3 regions of the Brachybacterium sp. AOP42-C2-15 genome follow, and region 3 is predicted to be linked to each of the others. Evidence: predicted binding sites of a transcription regulator. Region 3 holds the regulator's gene; each other region holds the start of a gene.
The links. Region 3 encodes HrcA, which represses chaperone genes, less so after heat shock. Its sites were predicted from a motif close to TTNGCACTCGNNNNNNNCGAGTGCNAA; they were not measured.

Region 1 (4,575 bases), on a different contig from region 3:
TCCCGATCTTCCTGATCTGACCAGGCCTGGCGTGGCGTGGCGCGTCCGGTCAGAGCAGGGCCTGCTCAGCGGCTGGCGAGCACCTCACGGATCGCGGCGAGCGTCGCCGGGATCCCGGTGCGTGCGGCCCGCTGACGCACAGCGATCTCCTCCTCGGCGCGGTCGCCGTAGCGTTCGGCGAACACCTCTTCGAAGTACGGGGGGGGTGAGCGTGTACTCGGTCAGCTCCGTACCGCCGCCCGCGGCCGGCCGCAGCCGGTACCCCCACTGGGCACGGCCGGGTCCCACCGACCAGGCGAAGTGCTCTCCCGGGGTGGCCGCGATGACTTCGGAGGTGGTCTGCCATTCGCGCTCCGGGGTGCGGTTGAACCCCGTGAAGCGGGCGCCCACTCCTCGCTGCTCGCTGTCCCACTCGCAGCGCAGGCACTGCTGACTCCACTCGCCCGTCCGCGTGACGTCGCTGATCAGCGCGTACACCTCGTCCGGGGTGGAGGGGACGACGATCGAATCCTGCATCTCGTAGGTCATGGCTCCATTGTCCCCGCGCCCGACTGCGTCGTGGCTGGCGGCCGCGCGGAGCAGGTGATCAGTCCTGGACCTCGACCAGAGACACCCGGACCGTTCACGGGTTCGTCATCGAGGCCTCGCTCCGAGCATCATCTCGAGATGCTCCGCTCGCTCCCGGGCGACCTGCTCCCGCAGTCGGCGGCGTCGTGCCGCCTCCCGGCACTGCTGATGCTCGCCATTGCCCTCGAGACAGGGTCAAGGGCCCAGGGTGAGCACCGGGGATGGGGAGGAGTGCGGCAGCAGGGCCACCGGACAGCGCAGGGCTGGATACCGCTGGGCCGGACAGCACAGTGCCCCGACCCTCCGGAGAGGATCGGGGCACTGCGGTGCTCCGGTGGGAGCGGCGTGATCAGGAGATCACATCATGCCGCCCATTCCGCCCATGCCACCCATGTCGTCGCCGCCGCCGGCCGGGGCCTTGGGCTCCGGCTTGTCGGCCACGACGGCCTCGGTGGTGAGGAACAGGCCCGCGATCGACGCCGCGTTCTGCAGCGCGGAGCGGGTGACCTTGACCGGGTCGATGATCCCGGCGGCGATCAGATCCTCATACACACCGGTCGCGGCGTTCAGGCCCTGGCCGACGGGGAGGTGCTTGACCTTCTCCGCGACGACGCCGCCCTCGAGACCGGCGTTGACCGCGATCTGCTTGAGCGGGGCCTCGATGGCGACCTTGACGATGTTCGCCCCGGTGGCCTCGTCACCCTCGAGGGTGAGCTTGCTGAAGGTGTCGGCACCGGCCTGCAGCAGCGCGACGCCGCCACCGGCGACGACGCCCTCATCCACAGCAGCCTTGGCGTTGCGCACGGCATCCTCGATGCGGTGCTTGCGCTCCTTGAGCTCCACCTCGGTGGCGGCGCCGGCCTTGATGACGGCCACGCCGCCGGCCAGCTTCGCGAGGCGCTCCTGGAGCTTCTCGCGGTCGTAGTCCGAGTCGGAGTTCTCGATCTCGGTGCGGATCTGGGACACGCGACCGGCGATGCGCTCGGCGTCGCCGGAGCCCTCGACGATGGTGGTCTCGTCCTTGGTCACGACGACCTTGCGGGCCTGGCCGAGCAGCTCGAGCCCGGCGGTCTCCAGCTTCAGGCCGACCTCCTCGGAGATGACCTGGCCACCGGTGAGGATGGCCATGTCCTCGAGCATCGCCTTACGACGATCGCCGAAGCCCGGTGCCTTGACGGCGACGGACTTGAAGGAGCCGCGCAGCTTGTTGACCACGAGCACCGCGAGCGCCTCGCCGTCGACATCCTCGGCGAGGATCGCGAGCGGCTTGCCGGACTGGATGACCTTCTCCAGCAGCGGCAGCAGATCCTTGACGGAGGAGATCTTCGAGGAGATCAGCAGGATGTAGGGGTCCTCGAGGACCGTCTCCTGGCGATCGGCGTCGGTGACGAAGTAGGGCGAGATGTAGCCCTTGTCGAACCGCATGCCCTCGGTGAGCTCCAGCTCGAGGCCCATGGTGTTGGACTCCTCGACCGTGATCACGCCTTCCTTGCCGACCTTGTCCAGCGCCTCGGCGATGAGCTCGCCGATGGCCGGGTCAGCGGCGGAGATGGCTGCGGTGGAGGCGATCTGCTCCTTGGTCTCGATCTCGTGAGCCTGCGAGAGCAGGGTCTCCGTGACGGCTGCCACGGCCTTGTCGATGCCGCGCTTGAGCGCGATCGGGTTGGCGCCGGCGGCCACGTTGCGCAGCCCCTCCTTGACGAGGGCCTGTGCGAGGACGGTGGCGGTGGTGGTGCCGTCGCCGGCGATGTCGTCCGTCTTCTTGGCGACCTCCTTCACCAGCTCCGCGCCGATCTTCTCGTAGGGATCGTCGAGCTCGATCTCCTTGGCGATCGACACGCCGTCGTTGGTGATGGTGGGCGCGCCCCAGGACTTCTCGAGCACGACGTTGCGGCCCTTGGGGCCGAGGGTGACCTTGACGGCGTTCGCGAGCTGGTTCATTCCCCGCTCGAGGCCGCGCCGGGCCTCCTCGTCGTATGCGATGAGCTTGGCCATTGTGGAATCTCTCCCGTGTGGTGTGGTGTCCACCCGACCCTGTGCCCGCGACGGACGAGAGCCGACGCCGTGTTCATGTCCCACAGCGGCGACCCCCTCACGGGGCCGGAATGTTCGTGGTCGGCGAAGCGGTGGACCGCCTGCCGATCGTGCCCCCGGTGCGCGCGAGCTCGAGCGCACGAGGCGCTGTCACTCTCGATCACCGAGTGCCAGATCATCATAAGCACTCGAAGGCGGAGAGTGCTAACTCTCTGCTCATGGCGGACACATCGGTCGAGTCGCTGTCGGGTCGCAGTCGCTTCGCCCTGTGTCAGAGCTCCGCGCTGCGGAGCCCTCCGGAACGGCCCGGGAATCAGGAGAGCGACAGGCGCCGACCTCCTGGGTCGCCGCCTGCCGCTCGAGCCTCCTGCTGTCGAGAGCGAGCTCTGTCAGCCTTCGCCCTCGGCGTCACCGCCGGCATCGCCGGGCTCAGCCACGGCGACCAGGGTGATGCGGGCGTCGTACTCGTCGCTCTGACGGGCTTCGCCGGCGCCGGCGCGCTCGGCGAGAGCCTGAGCGGTGTCCGCGTCGCCCTCGTCGCGGTAGAAGACCACCGGCTCCTGCTGGGCGTTGTCCGAGGTGGTGACGCTGACGTCCTCCCAGCCTTCACCTTCGAGGGTGTCGCGCCAGGTGCCGGCCAGGCCGTTGATGCCGCCGGCGTTGACCACCAGCACCGGAGTGGTGAGGTCGGGCTCGGGGGCGGGCTCGGCTTCCTCCTCGGCAGCGGTCTCCTCGGCGCTCTGCTCGGCGGCTTCGCTCTCGGCCGCGGCGGAGGTGGGGTCCTCTGCGCGGTCATCGCCGTTGTTGCCCATGCCTCCGATGAAGAAGAGCAGCACGACGAGCAGCACCGCGGCGGCGCCGATGATGATGATGTACAGCAGGTTCTCCCGCCAGAACGGGAGCTCGGCGCGGTGGGCGCCGTGGAAGGACACGGCGTCCGCCTCATCGTCGAAACGGTCCGGCGGGTACGGATACTGGGAATCAGCCACGGCCCCATTAAACCTGCTCCACCCGCGCCGGGTGCGGAGCACACGCCCTGCGGGTGACTCCGCTCAGGCCACTCGGTGGGTGTCGGCGGCGCCCGTGGCGCCATCCTCGGACGTGCGCCGGCCCCGCAGTCGGTGGACGACGGAGGGCGCGGCCCGCAGTGCGGCGGGCTCGTCCAGAAGTGCATTCAGACGCACGTAGTACGCGACCTTCGACAGGCCGATCTGCTCACGGATCGCCCGTTCCTTCGCGCCGACGTAGCGGAAGGTGCGACCTTCGAGGGCGAGGATCCGGCGGTCCCGCTCGCTGAGCCCGCCCTGCGGGCCGGGCAGTGACGCATCGGACATCGTGGCGGGAGTGTCGTCGCCCTGCTCCGGTTCTTCACCCGCGGAGAGCTGCTGCTCCGATTCTGTGGCCTCCACAGCCTCCACAGCCTCCAGAGCCTCCAGAGCCTCCAGAGCCTCCGCAGCCTCGACGGTTCCCGCGGCGGCGAGCGCTGCGCGGGAAGCTCGATGAGCGATATCGGAGGACATAGCCCCAGGGTAAGGGCCGGGACGCGCCGGTCCTGTCCGGCGCGCCGCTGACCCGGCCCGGGTGGGGAACGGCTCACGCGCGCCGCTCAGCGGGGCGCCGGTGACTGGTCCGGTGGAAGACTGGAGCCGTGTCGACATCGCTCGCCGAGAACATCGCCGCCGACTGGGCTGAGGCGCTCGCGCCCGTCGAACCCCGCCTTCGGGAGCTGGAGGGGTTCCTGCGTTCCGAGGAGGACGCCGGTCGCGGCTATCTGCCCGCTCCTGATCGGGTGCTGCGCGCCTTCACGCGCCCGCTGGCCGAGGTGCGGGTGCTGATCGTCGGCCAGGATCCGTATCCGACCCCTGGCCATCCGATCGGGCTCTCCTTCGCGGTGGAGCGGGAGGTGCGCCCGCTGCCGAGGTCGCTGACGAACATCTACACGGAGCTCGAGAGCGATCTGGGGATCCCGCGCGC
Region 2 (4,575 bases), on a different contig from region 3:
TTCTGTTATAACGCGCGGCCGGGCGGCTCCGCATTCACTCCGACCGCACAAGTTGCCAGCCTCACAAAAAGTGTGTGACCTGGTGCTCGTCCTGCCGACACGACCCGCCGACATGACCCGCTGACAGGAGAGGGCCCCACCCATGCGCGACTGGCTGCTGGAGCGGTTCCTGGCTCGGCTCTCGGAGCGGGGGCCCGGCGGCGGCGGACGGCTGCCCCGCTGGGTCCGCGCGCTCCTGGACGAGACCTTCCTCTGGGTGGCGCTCGGACAGCTGCTCCTCGCCCTGGGAGTGCGTCGCTCGAGCGTGCGCCGGCTCGCCGTGGTCCAGGCGACCCTCGACGAGGCCCGGGAGGTCTTCGGGAAGGCCGGATACGTGATCCCGCGCCTCGAAGGCATCGAGACCGATCGGGACCTGGAACGCCTCGAGGACGCGATGAGCCGCTTCGAGTCCCGGGAATTCACCGAGGAGGAGCTCAGTGCCATCCTGCCGGCCCCGCACGCCGTGCGCTGGGCCCGCGAGGCGGGCACTGTCGTGCTCGACCTCCTCGAGGAGACGCTGGGTCGGCTGCGGACCCTCAGGATCCGCACCGAGCTGATCGGCATCGACCATCGTGCCGCCCGCTCCTGGATCGTGGCGCTGCGTGAAGTCCTCGCCCGTTCCGATCTCGACACGGCTGCTGCTGAGGGATATGCGGCCCTGGCGAAGAGTCTCGAAACGCACGAGGGGGAGGGCCTCTTCGCCGCCTCGGAGCTCGAGACCAGACCTCGCGCACCGGGCCTCGGCGAGATGGGGCGCCTGGTCGGAGTGATCCGGTCGATCCCGCGCGAGACCCTCGATCGCCTGCTGCCCCTGCGCGTGCTCTCCTCCCGGGTCGTGCTGACCGCTGCGATCACCAAGGGGCTCAAGCTGCTCCGGCAAGACTGGGTTCCTCCGGGGGAGCGGCCTGATCCCGTCGAGGACGCGGAGGTGGCCCGCCATCAGGACTACCAGCGCCGCTGGCGACGGGCCCACTCGACGTTCTTCCGAGAGATCGATGAGCGGGATGCGCGTCCCGGCGCGCGACGGGCGCTGATGGGGTCCACGGCGATCCTGTGGGCGCTGAGCCTGGTGGTCCTCGGCTGGCTCCTGCTGTGGTTCCTCGGAGCCGGTGGGGTCGACCTGCCGGGAATCCTCGGTCGGTCCGCGGAGCTCCCGCCGCTCTGGCCGGGGCCGACGGTGCTGGTGCTGATCGCCGTCCTGCCGCTGTCGTACTGGACCGGATGGCTCGCCCCGATCGATCAGTCCGAACTGGTGCAGCCGGGGATGCGCACCGTCGCCGACGCCACGCCCGCTCGCCGGACTCGGGTGACGGCAGCGCGCTTCGGCTCGGTGATCTCCAGCCTGCTGTTCTTCCTGCCGTTCCTGGTGGCACTCCTGATCGATCCGAAGGACACCTTCCCGTGGGACGCCTTCGGCCCATGGCGGAACGAGAAGCTGGACGTCGGGTGGTGGGCCGTGTGGGCGCTGGCCCTGCCTGCGGCGGCCACGATCCTCGGCGGAATCGCCGGCTCGGTCCGGGGTGAGGCGCGGGCAAGGACCCTGCGGCCGAAGCTGGGATAGAGCCGAAACCGGGCCGCGGGACGACATCGTTCTAGCACTCGTCTTGCATGAGTGCCAGCGAGGGTTCTACAGTGGGGCTCGTTGGCAGTCGACGGCCGAGAGTGCCAGAGACTGCCGCAGAGGGATCTTCCCCCGGTCGGCACCGCGACGACGATCGGGAACGGATCCCCACCACCCAGAACTCAAGCAGAGTCATCTCTTCATGAAGGAGTGAGCCGCATGTCGGTCTCCATCAAGCCCCTCGAGGATCGCGTCGTCGTCAAGCCGCTCGAGGCGGAGCAGACCACCGCCTCCGGCCTGGTCATCCCGGACACCGCGAAGGAGAAGCCCCAGGAGGGCGAGGTCGTCGCCATCGGCGCCGGCCGCTTCGACGATAACGGTCAGCGCGTCCCGATGGACGTCAAGGTCGGCGACAAGGTCGTCTTCTCCAAGTACGGCGGCACCGAGCTGAAGTACGGCGGCGAGGAGTTCCTCGTCCTCGGCGCCCGCGACATCCTCGCAATCATCGAGAACTGAGCGGACTGAGCTTTATGGCCAAGGAGATTATCTACAACGAGGACGCCCGGCGCGCCCTCGAGCGTGGCGTCGACAAGCTCGCCAACACCGTCAAGGTGACGCTCGGCCCCCGCGGCCGCAACGTCGTCCTCGACAAGAAGTGGGGCGCACCCACCATCACGAACGACGGCGTGACCATCGCCCGTGAGATCGAGCTCGAGGATCCCTACGAGAACCTCGGCGCTCAGCTCACCAAGGAGGTCGCGACCAAGACCAACGACGTGGCCGGCGACGGCACCACCACCGCCACCGTCCTCGCCCAGGCCATCGTGCACGAAGGTCTGCGCAACGTCACCTCCGGCGCTGCCCCGGCAGCGCTGAAGCGCGGCATCGAGAAGGCCGTCGAGGCGCTCTCCGAGAAGCTCGGCGAGATCGCCACGCCGGTCGACGGGAAGGCCCAGATCGCCTCCGTCGCCTCCGTCTCGAGCCAGGACACCGAGATCGGCGACCTGCTCGCCGAGGCGTTCGACAAGGTCGGCAAGGACGGCGTCATCACCGTGGAGGAGTCCTCCACCACGGCGATGGAGCTCGACTTCACCGAGGGCATGCAGTTCGACAAGGGCTACATCTCCCCGCACTTCGTCACCGACGCAGACCGCCAGGAGACCGTCCTCGAGGACGCCCAGGTGCTGCTGCACCAGGGCAAGATCTCGGCCGTGGCGGACATCCTGCCGCTGCTGGAGAAGGTCGTCGAGGGTGGCAAGCCGCTGTTCATCATCGCGGAGGACGTCGACGGCGAGGCCCTGTCCACGCTGGTCGTCAACAAGATCCGTGGCACCTTCAAGGGTGCAGCGGTCAAGGCTCCCGCGTTCGGCGATCGCCGCAAGGCGATGCTGCAGGACATCGCGGTGCTCACCGGCGCCCAGGTGGTCACCTCTGACCTCGGTCTGGATCTCAAGACCGTCGGCACCGAGGTGCTCGGCCAGGCCGGCCGCATCGTCGTCACCAAGGATTCGACCACCATCGTGGGCGGCGCTGGCGATGACCAGGCCGTCGCCGATCGGGTCGCGCAGATCCGCGCCGAGATCGAGAACACCGACTCCGACTGGGATCGTGAGAAGCTCCAGGAGCGTCTCGCGAAGCTGGCTGGCGGTGTCGCCGTGATCAAGGTCGGGGCTCACACCGAGGTGGAGCTCAAGGAGAAGAAGATGCGCATCGAGGACGCGGTCTCCGCGACCCGCGCTGCGATCGAGGAGGGCATCGTCTCCGGTGGCGGAAGCGCCATCGTCCAGGCGTCCTCCATCCTTGAGGACGGCCTCGGCCTCGAGGGCGATGAGGCTGTCGGCGTGCGCGCCGTCGCCCGCGCCGTCGTCGAGCCGCTGCGCTGGATCGCCGAGAACGCCGGCCTCGAGGGCTACGTCGTGGTCGAGAAGGTCCGGGAGGCCGCTCTCGGCACCGGCCTGAACGCCGCGACCGGCGAGTACGTCGACCTGGTGGCAGCCGGCATCATCGACCCCGTCAAGGTCACGCGCTCCGCCCTGCGGAACGCCGCCTCGATCGCGGCCATGGTGCTGACCACCGAAACCCTCATCATCGACAAGCGCGACGACGAGGACGAGTGACCGCTCGACAGAGCATCGACTGATCAGCTGATCAGCTCGCACCGAACGGGCGGGTGATCCGGGGAGACCCGGGCCACCCGCCCGTTCTGCATGCCGGGCCCGTTCTGCATGCCGGGCCGCGTGACATCGGCCGTGAGCGGACGACCTCCATCGCGGCGACCGCCCCCGCATGTGAATGTTGGGATGGGTCATCGTTGCTGGTGAGGTACGGGGACTGCGGCGCGTCCGAGGTGTGGCGAGCCGCGTCTGAACCATGTCTCCTGGACGTAAGATGGGCTGAATCACAACCAGGGCGACGGTCGGAGGAGAAGTGGTGATCAGTACACCGGATGTCGCGATCCCGGCGCAGGATGGAGACCTCCCCACCCGCACCTACGGGCCCCCCGCCTCTGTGGTGATCGGTTCCCTCGTGGTGGGCTTCGTGTTCCTGGTGGTGCTCGAGTTCCTGGTCATCATCAGCTTCGTCGGCCAGAGGCTCTGGAACCACCCTGAGCTGATGCACGATCTCGTGTTCACCCTGCCGCTGCTGATCTGGGTGCTGATCGCCGTGACGGTGACCGTGGCGGTGCTGCGGGTGATCACCTCCTGGCTGCAGATCGATGAGGACGGCTTCGAGCTGCGGAGCCTGTTCCGGCGTACGCGGAAGACCAGCTGGGACGAGGTCGGGCAGGTCATCGCGGCGCGTGACATCGATCGCGGTGCGAGCGCAGCGGAAGCGCTCGATGCGCCCGAGACCGCCTACGACGGTGTCTACATCCTGGATCCGCAGGGGCGCCGGATCCTTGCGGTCACAAGCCGCTTGTTCGGTCAGCGGGCCCAGGCGATGACGCTCCACCGTGCGCGGGAGGCTGGAGTGGA
Region 3 (4,575 bases):
GGAGTCTGGCTCATGGTTCCTTCTTCGGGACGGGCCGGCTCTCACGCCGGCGACGGGCTGATGCAGCCAGCCTATAGAGCATCGCCTGCGGCGTCCGCGTGGCGTGCCGCCGTATCGACCGGGGGTTAACCCCCAGTCAGGAGTGGTCCACGGTCACGAAGTCGATGAGCTCCTCGATGCGGCCCGAGAGCGTCGGCTCGACGTCAGCGTAGGAGCGGACGGTCGACAGGATCCGCTTCCAGCCGAGTCCGATATCGGACTTGTCCGCATGGGGCCAGCCGAGCGCGGCGAGGGAGCCGACCTTGATGTCGGTGCCCTTGGGGATGTGCGGCCATGCCGTGAGCCCCACCCGGGCGGGTTTGACCGCCTGCCAGACATCGACGTACGGGTGTCCGACCACCGTGACATTGCCTCGGGCGCCAGGCAGCGCCATGACCTCGGCGGCGATGCGGGACTCCTTCGAACCCTTCACAAGATGATCCACGAGGATCCCGAGCCGGCGCCCGGGAGAAGGTCCGAACTCACGCACGCGCTCGGCGAGGTTGTCCGCGCCCTCGAGCTGTTCGACGACGATGCCCTCGATGCGCAGGTCGTGGCCCCACACCTTCTGCACCAGCTCCGCATCATGGGTGCCCTCGACCCAGATCCGGGAGGCGCGGGCGGTGCGTGCCTTCGCCCCTTCGACGAAGACGGACCCGGAGGCGGAGCGCCGGCGCACGGGTGCGGAGGCAGTCGCGACGGCGCGGGTGAGCACCACGGGCTGTCCATCGATCATGAAGCCGGGACCCAGCGGGAACGTCCGGCGGACGCCGCGGCCGTCCTCCAGCTCGACCACGAGCTCTCCGGCGATCTTCTCCACGCGGGTCACCGCGCCGGTGAACCCGGTGGAGGCCTCCTCGGCGACCAGGCCGCGCTGAGCGGGGACCTCGCGGGCCACGGGACGGCGACGATGATGGGCGGGCGGACCGGAGGACAGCACGTCGCGGCCGTACCGGTCGGGGAAGTCAGCAGGCACGCGCGACACCGTACACCCGTGGCGAACGCCTCCCCGCGCAGCGCGCCGGGGCGCGTAGGATTGGCACCTGGCATGAGAGAGTGCCAAATGAGAGACCACGACTTTGGACGCACGCAGCGCAGGAGGTGAGCGAGACGGACGCCCGCAAGCTCCAGATCCTCGGCGCGATCGTCGAGGACTACGTCTCCACCCGCGAGCCCGTCGGCTCCAAGTCGCTCCTGGAACGCCACGAGCTCGGGGTCTCCGCTGCGACAGTGCGCAACGACATGTCGCTGCTCGAGGAGGAGGGGCTGATCCATCAGCCGCATACCTCGGCGGGGCGTGTCCCCACCGACAAGGGCTACCGCACCTTCGTCGACCACGTCGCCACCATCAAGCCGCTCTCCGCCCCCGAACGCCGGGCGATCCGTACGCTGCTCGAGGACTCGGGCGATGTCGAGGAGCTGCTGGCTCGGACCGTGCGGGTGCTGGCGCAGCTCACCCAGCAGGTCGCGATGGTGCAGTACCCGGCCCGCAGGCAGGCCCGGATCCGGCATGTCGAACTGGTCAAGGTCGCCGACTCCCTGCTGCTGGTGGTGCTGATCACCGAGTCCGGCCGGGTGGATCAGCGCACCGTGCCTATCAACGCCGGCAAACCTGCCGAGTACTACGCGGTGCTGCGCGACCAGCTCAATCGTGTCGTCGCAGGCCGCGAGGTCACCGACCTCGCCACGCCGCTGGAGGACTTCCTCGAAGCGCTCACGCCCCCGGAGCGACCGGCCGCCGCCGAGGTGTCCGAGGCTCTCGCCGCGCTCGCAGCGACTCGTGCCGAGGGCCGGATCATGATGGCCGGCACCGCGAACATCGCGCGATCGGCTGAGGACTTCGCCCGTGACGTCGAGCCGTTGCTGGACGTGCTCGAGGAGCAGCTGGTGCTGCTGCGCCTGTTCACCGAGATGCACGCCTCGCCGGGCGCCGTCGAGGTGCGCATCGGGACCGAGCTCCAGGACCGGGCGCTGCATCAGGCCGCGGTCGTCGGCGCCGGGTACGGTGTCGGCTCGCATGTCGCGATCCTGGGACCCAGCCGGATGGATTACGTCACCGGCATCTCGACCGTCCAGGCCATCGCCCGTTACGTCTCCCGCTTTCTCGAATAGCCTCGGGCGGGCTCCGCGGGCTCACCCCCGCCCGGCCGCCCATGCCACTCGACGCCCCGTGCCCGCCGCCCGCGGCACCGACTCCCCGGTAAGGACCCCACTGCAGTGAACGACGATTACTACGACCTCCTCGGCGTCTCCCGCGAAGCGACGACTGATGAGATCAAGAAGGCGTACCGCAAGCTCGCCCGCACGCTCCACCCGGACGTCAATCCGGACCCCGAGGCGGCCGAGAAGTTCAAGCGGGTCTCCCAGGCCTACGAGACCCTCTCCCATGCGGACAAGCGCCGGCAGTACGACATGGGTGGCGGCCCGGGCATGGGCGGCTTCCCCGGTGGCGGCGGTGGCGGCTTCGACTTCAACGACATCTTCGACATGTTCGCCGGCGCCTCCGGCATGCGCGGCCGCAACCAGGGCCCCGTGCCCCGCCAGCGACGTGGCGGAGATGTGCTGCGCCGTGTGAAGATCGACCTGCGTGACGTGGTCTTCGGCACCGAGGAGAAGGTCACCTTCCGCACCGCAGTGCTGTGCGAGCGCTGCACCGGTTCCTGCTGCGAGCCCGGCACCAGCCCCACCCGCTGCACCGCCTGCAACGGCTCCGGCCACGTCCAGCGCGTCGCCCAGTCGCTGCTGGGCCAGATGGTCACCATGGCACCCTGCCCCACCTGCGAGGGCCACGGCGATGTGATCGAGAGCCCCTGCACCGGCTGCTCCGGTCATGGCCGCACCGCCTCCGAGCGCACGGTGACCGTGCGGATCCCCTCCGGTGTCGAGAACGGCACTCGGATCCAGCTGCGCGGAGAGGGCGAGACGGGCGAGGCGGGCGGGCCCTCCGGCGACCTCTTCGTCGAGCTGGCCGTCACCGACCACGAGATGTTCGAGCGGTCGGGCGACGACCTGGTCACCACGATCGCGGTCCCCATGACCACCGCCGCGCTCGGCGCCACCATCCCGCTGGATACCTTCGACGGCCCTCAGGATCTCGATGTGCGCCCCGGCTCGCAGCCCGGTGAGGAGATCGTCCTGAAGGGGCTCGGCGTCACCCCGCTGCGCCGCGAACGCCGCGGTGACATCCGCGTGGTGCTCGATGTGGATGTCCCCACCTCGCTCACCGAGGAGGAGCGGGATCTGCTCCAGCAGCTCGCCGCGCTGCGCGGCGACGAGACCACACGCCGCACCAAGGGCCACGGCCCGTTCGCGAAGCTCCGCGAGCGCCTGCGCGACTTCTGAGACCGACGGGAGAGCACCTGATGCCCACCACGCCGCCGAGCTTCCTGATCCTCGACGACACCCTGGCCGCCGTCGTCGCGGGCGATGCCCTGGTACTGGCGGGCGACGAGGGCCGACACGCCGCGAAGGTGGCGCGGATCGGCGTGGGGGAGCAGGTGCTGCTCACCGACGCCCCCGGCCGTCAGGTCCTCGCCGAGGTGACCGCCGCCCGCAAGGAGGCGCTGGACCTGTGCCTTCTCGCGGACCCCTCACCGGCCGTGCAGCGCCTGCCTCGCCTCACCCTGGTGCAGGCCCTGGCCACCGGCGGGCGCGACGAGCAGGCCGTGGAATCGGCCACCGAGCTCGGGGTCGACCGGGTGGTGCCGTGGATCGCGCGGCGCTCGGTGTCCGTCTGGCGCGGGGAGAAGCTGCGTAAGGGACGCACCAAGTGGGAGGCGACCGTGCGCGCTGCGGTCAAGCAGTGCCGTCGGCCCGGCATCCCCGCGGTCGGCGAGCCCGTGACCACGCCGCAGCTGGTCGCTGACCTGCGAGGACGAGAGGTCGAGGGGACGCTGGTGCTGGTGCTCCACGAGCAGGAGTCCGTGGGCCTGATGAGCCTCGCCGAGGATCTGCGCTCCGCGAGCGAGGACGGTCTCGAGGAGATCCTCGTGATCGTCGGCCCCGAGGGCGGCATCGATCCTGAGGAGCTCGCTCAGCTGCGCGAGACCGGCGCCCGCTCTGTGCTGCTCGGTCCCGAGGTGCTGCGCTCCTCGACCGCCGGCCCCGCCGCGATCGCTGTGCTCAGCGCCCTGGTGGGGCGCTGGGGCTGAGGCCTCACCTGCGGTCCGCCGCCGTCGGCGGGGTCGCAGGATCCATCAACCAGGCCGGCATCAGTACGGTCAGGTGCGCCATCACATCGTCCACCGTCGCCTCGAGCTCCCCGCGCACCCACATGCCGAGCAGGTGCGTGTATGCGGCAGCGAGGGCGGAGCTGATGGCCTCGGCGCTGATCCCCTCCGGCGGCGTGGCGACCTTCTCCAGCCGCGCCTGCAGTGCATCGGCCATCACGCGGGAGACCCGCCGACGCACCTCGGCGCCGGTGGGGAGCTCGAAGATCGTGGCGTAGAGCTCGCGATGCTGGTCCACGTACTCGGCGAAACGGCGGAAGGACTCCTGCTGCGCGTCCGGCTCGCTCCAGTGCTCAGGACCCTCGAG

Region 1: a site for HrcA is predicted at 2,749-2,775, ahead of groL (chaperonin GroEL). Genes of this name have one in related genera too.
Region 2: a site for HrcA is predicted at 1,632-1,658, ahead of groES (co-chaperone GroES). Genes of this name have one in related genera too.

The regions. Positions count from the first base shown of each region.
Region 1 is NZ_JBQSWK010000005.1:143,254-147,828, reverse strand. It holds gene ACT3SQ_RS04540 (CPBP family glutamic-type intramembrane protease) at 1-20, shown strand, start outside; partial or broken gene ACT3SQ_RS04535 (SRPBCC family protein) at 262-516, opposite strand; gene groL (chaperonin GroEL) at 925-2,562, opposite strand; gene ACT3SQ_RS04525 (LytR C-terminal domain-containing protein) at 2,991-3,590, opposite strand; gene ACT3SQ_RS04520 (DUF3263 domain-containing protein) at 3,654-4,121, opposite strand; gene ACT3SQ_RS04515 (uracil-DNA glycosylase) at 4,250-4,575, shown strand, end outside.
Region 2 is NZ_JBQSWK010000002.1:174,825-179,399, reverse strand. It holds gene ACT3SQ_RS02030 (hypothetical protein) at 143-1,600, shown strand; gene groES (co-chaperone GroES) at 1,820-2,116, shown strand; gene groL (chaperonin GroEL) at 2,131-3,717, shown strand; gene ACT3SQ_RS02015 (hypothetical protein) at 4,031-4,575, shown strand, end outside.
Region 3 is NZ_JBQSWK010000022.1:29,835-34,409, forward strand. It holds gene ACT3SQ_RS12585 (DUF4870 domain-containing protein) at 1-14, opposite strand, end outside; gene ACT3SQ_RS12590 (DUF3097 domain-containing protein) at 137-1,015, opposite strand; gene hrcA (heat-inducible transcriptional repressor HrcA) at 1,141-2,151, shown strand; gene dnaJ (molecular chaperone DnaJ) at 2,257-3,381, shown strand; gene ACT3SQ_RS12605 (16S rRNA (uracil(1498)-N(3))-methyltransferase) at 3,402-4,190, shown strand; gene ACT3SQ_RS12610 (TetR/AcrR family transcriptional regulator) at 4,195-4,575, opposite strand, start outside.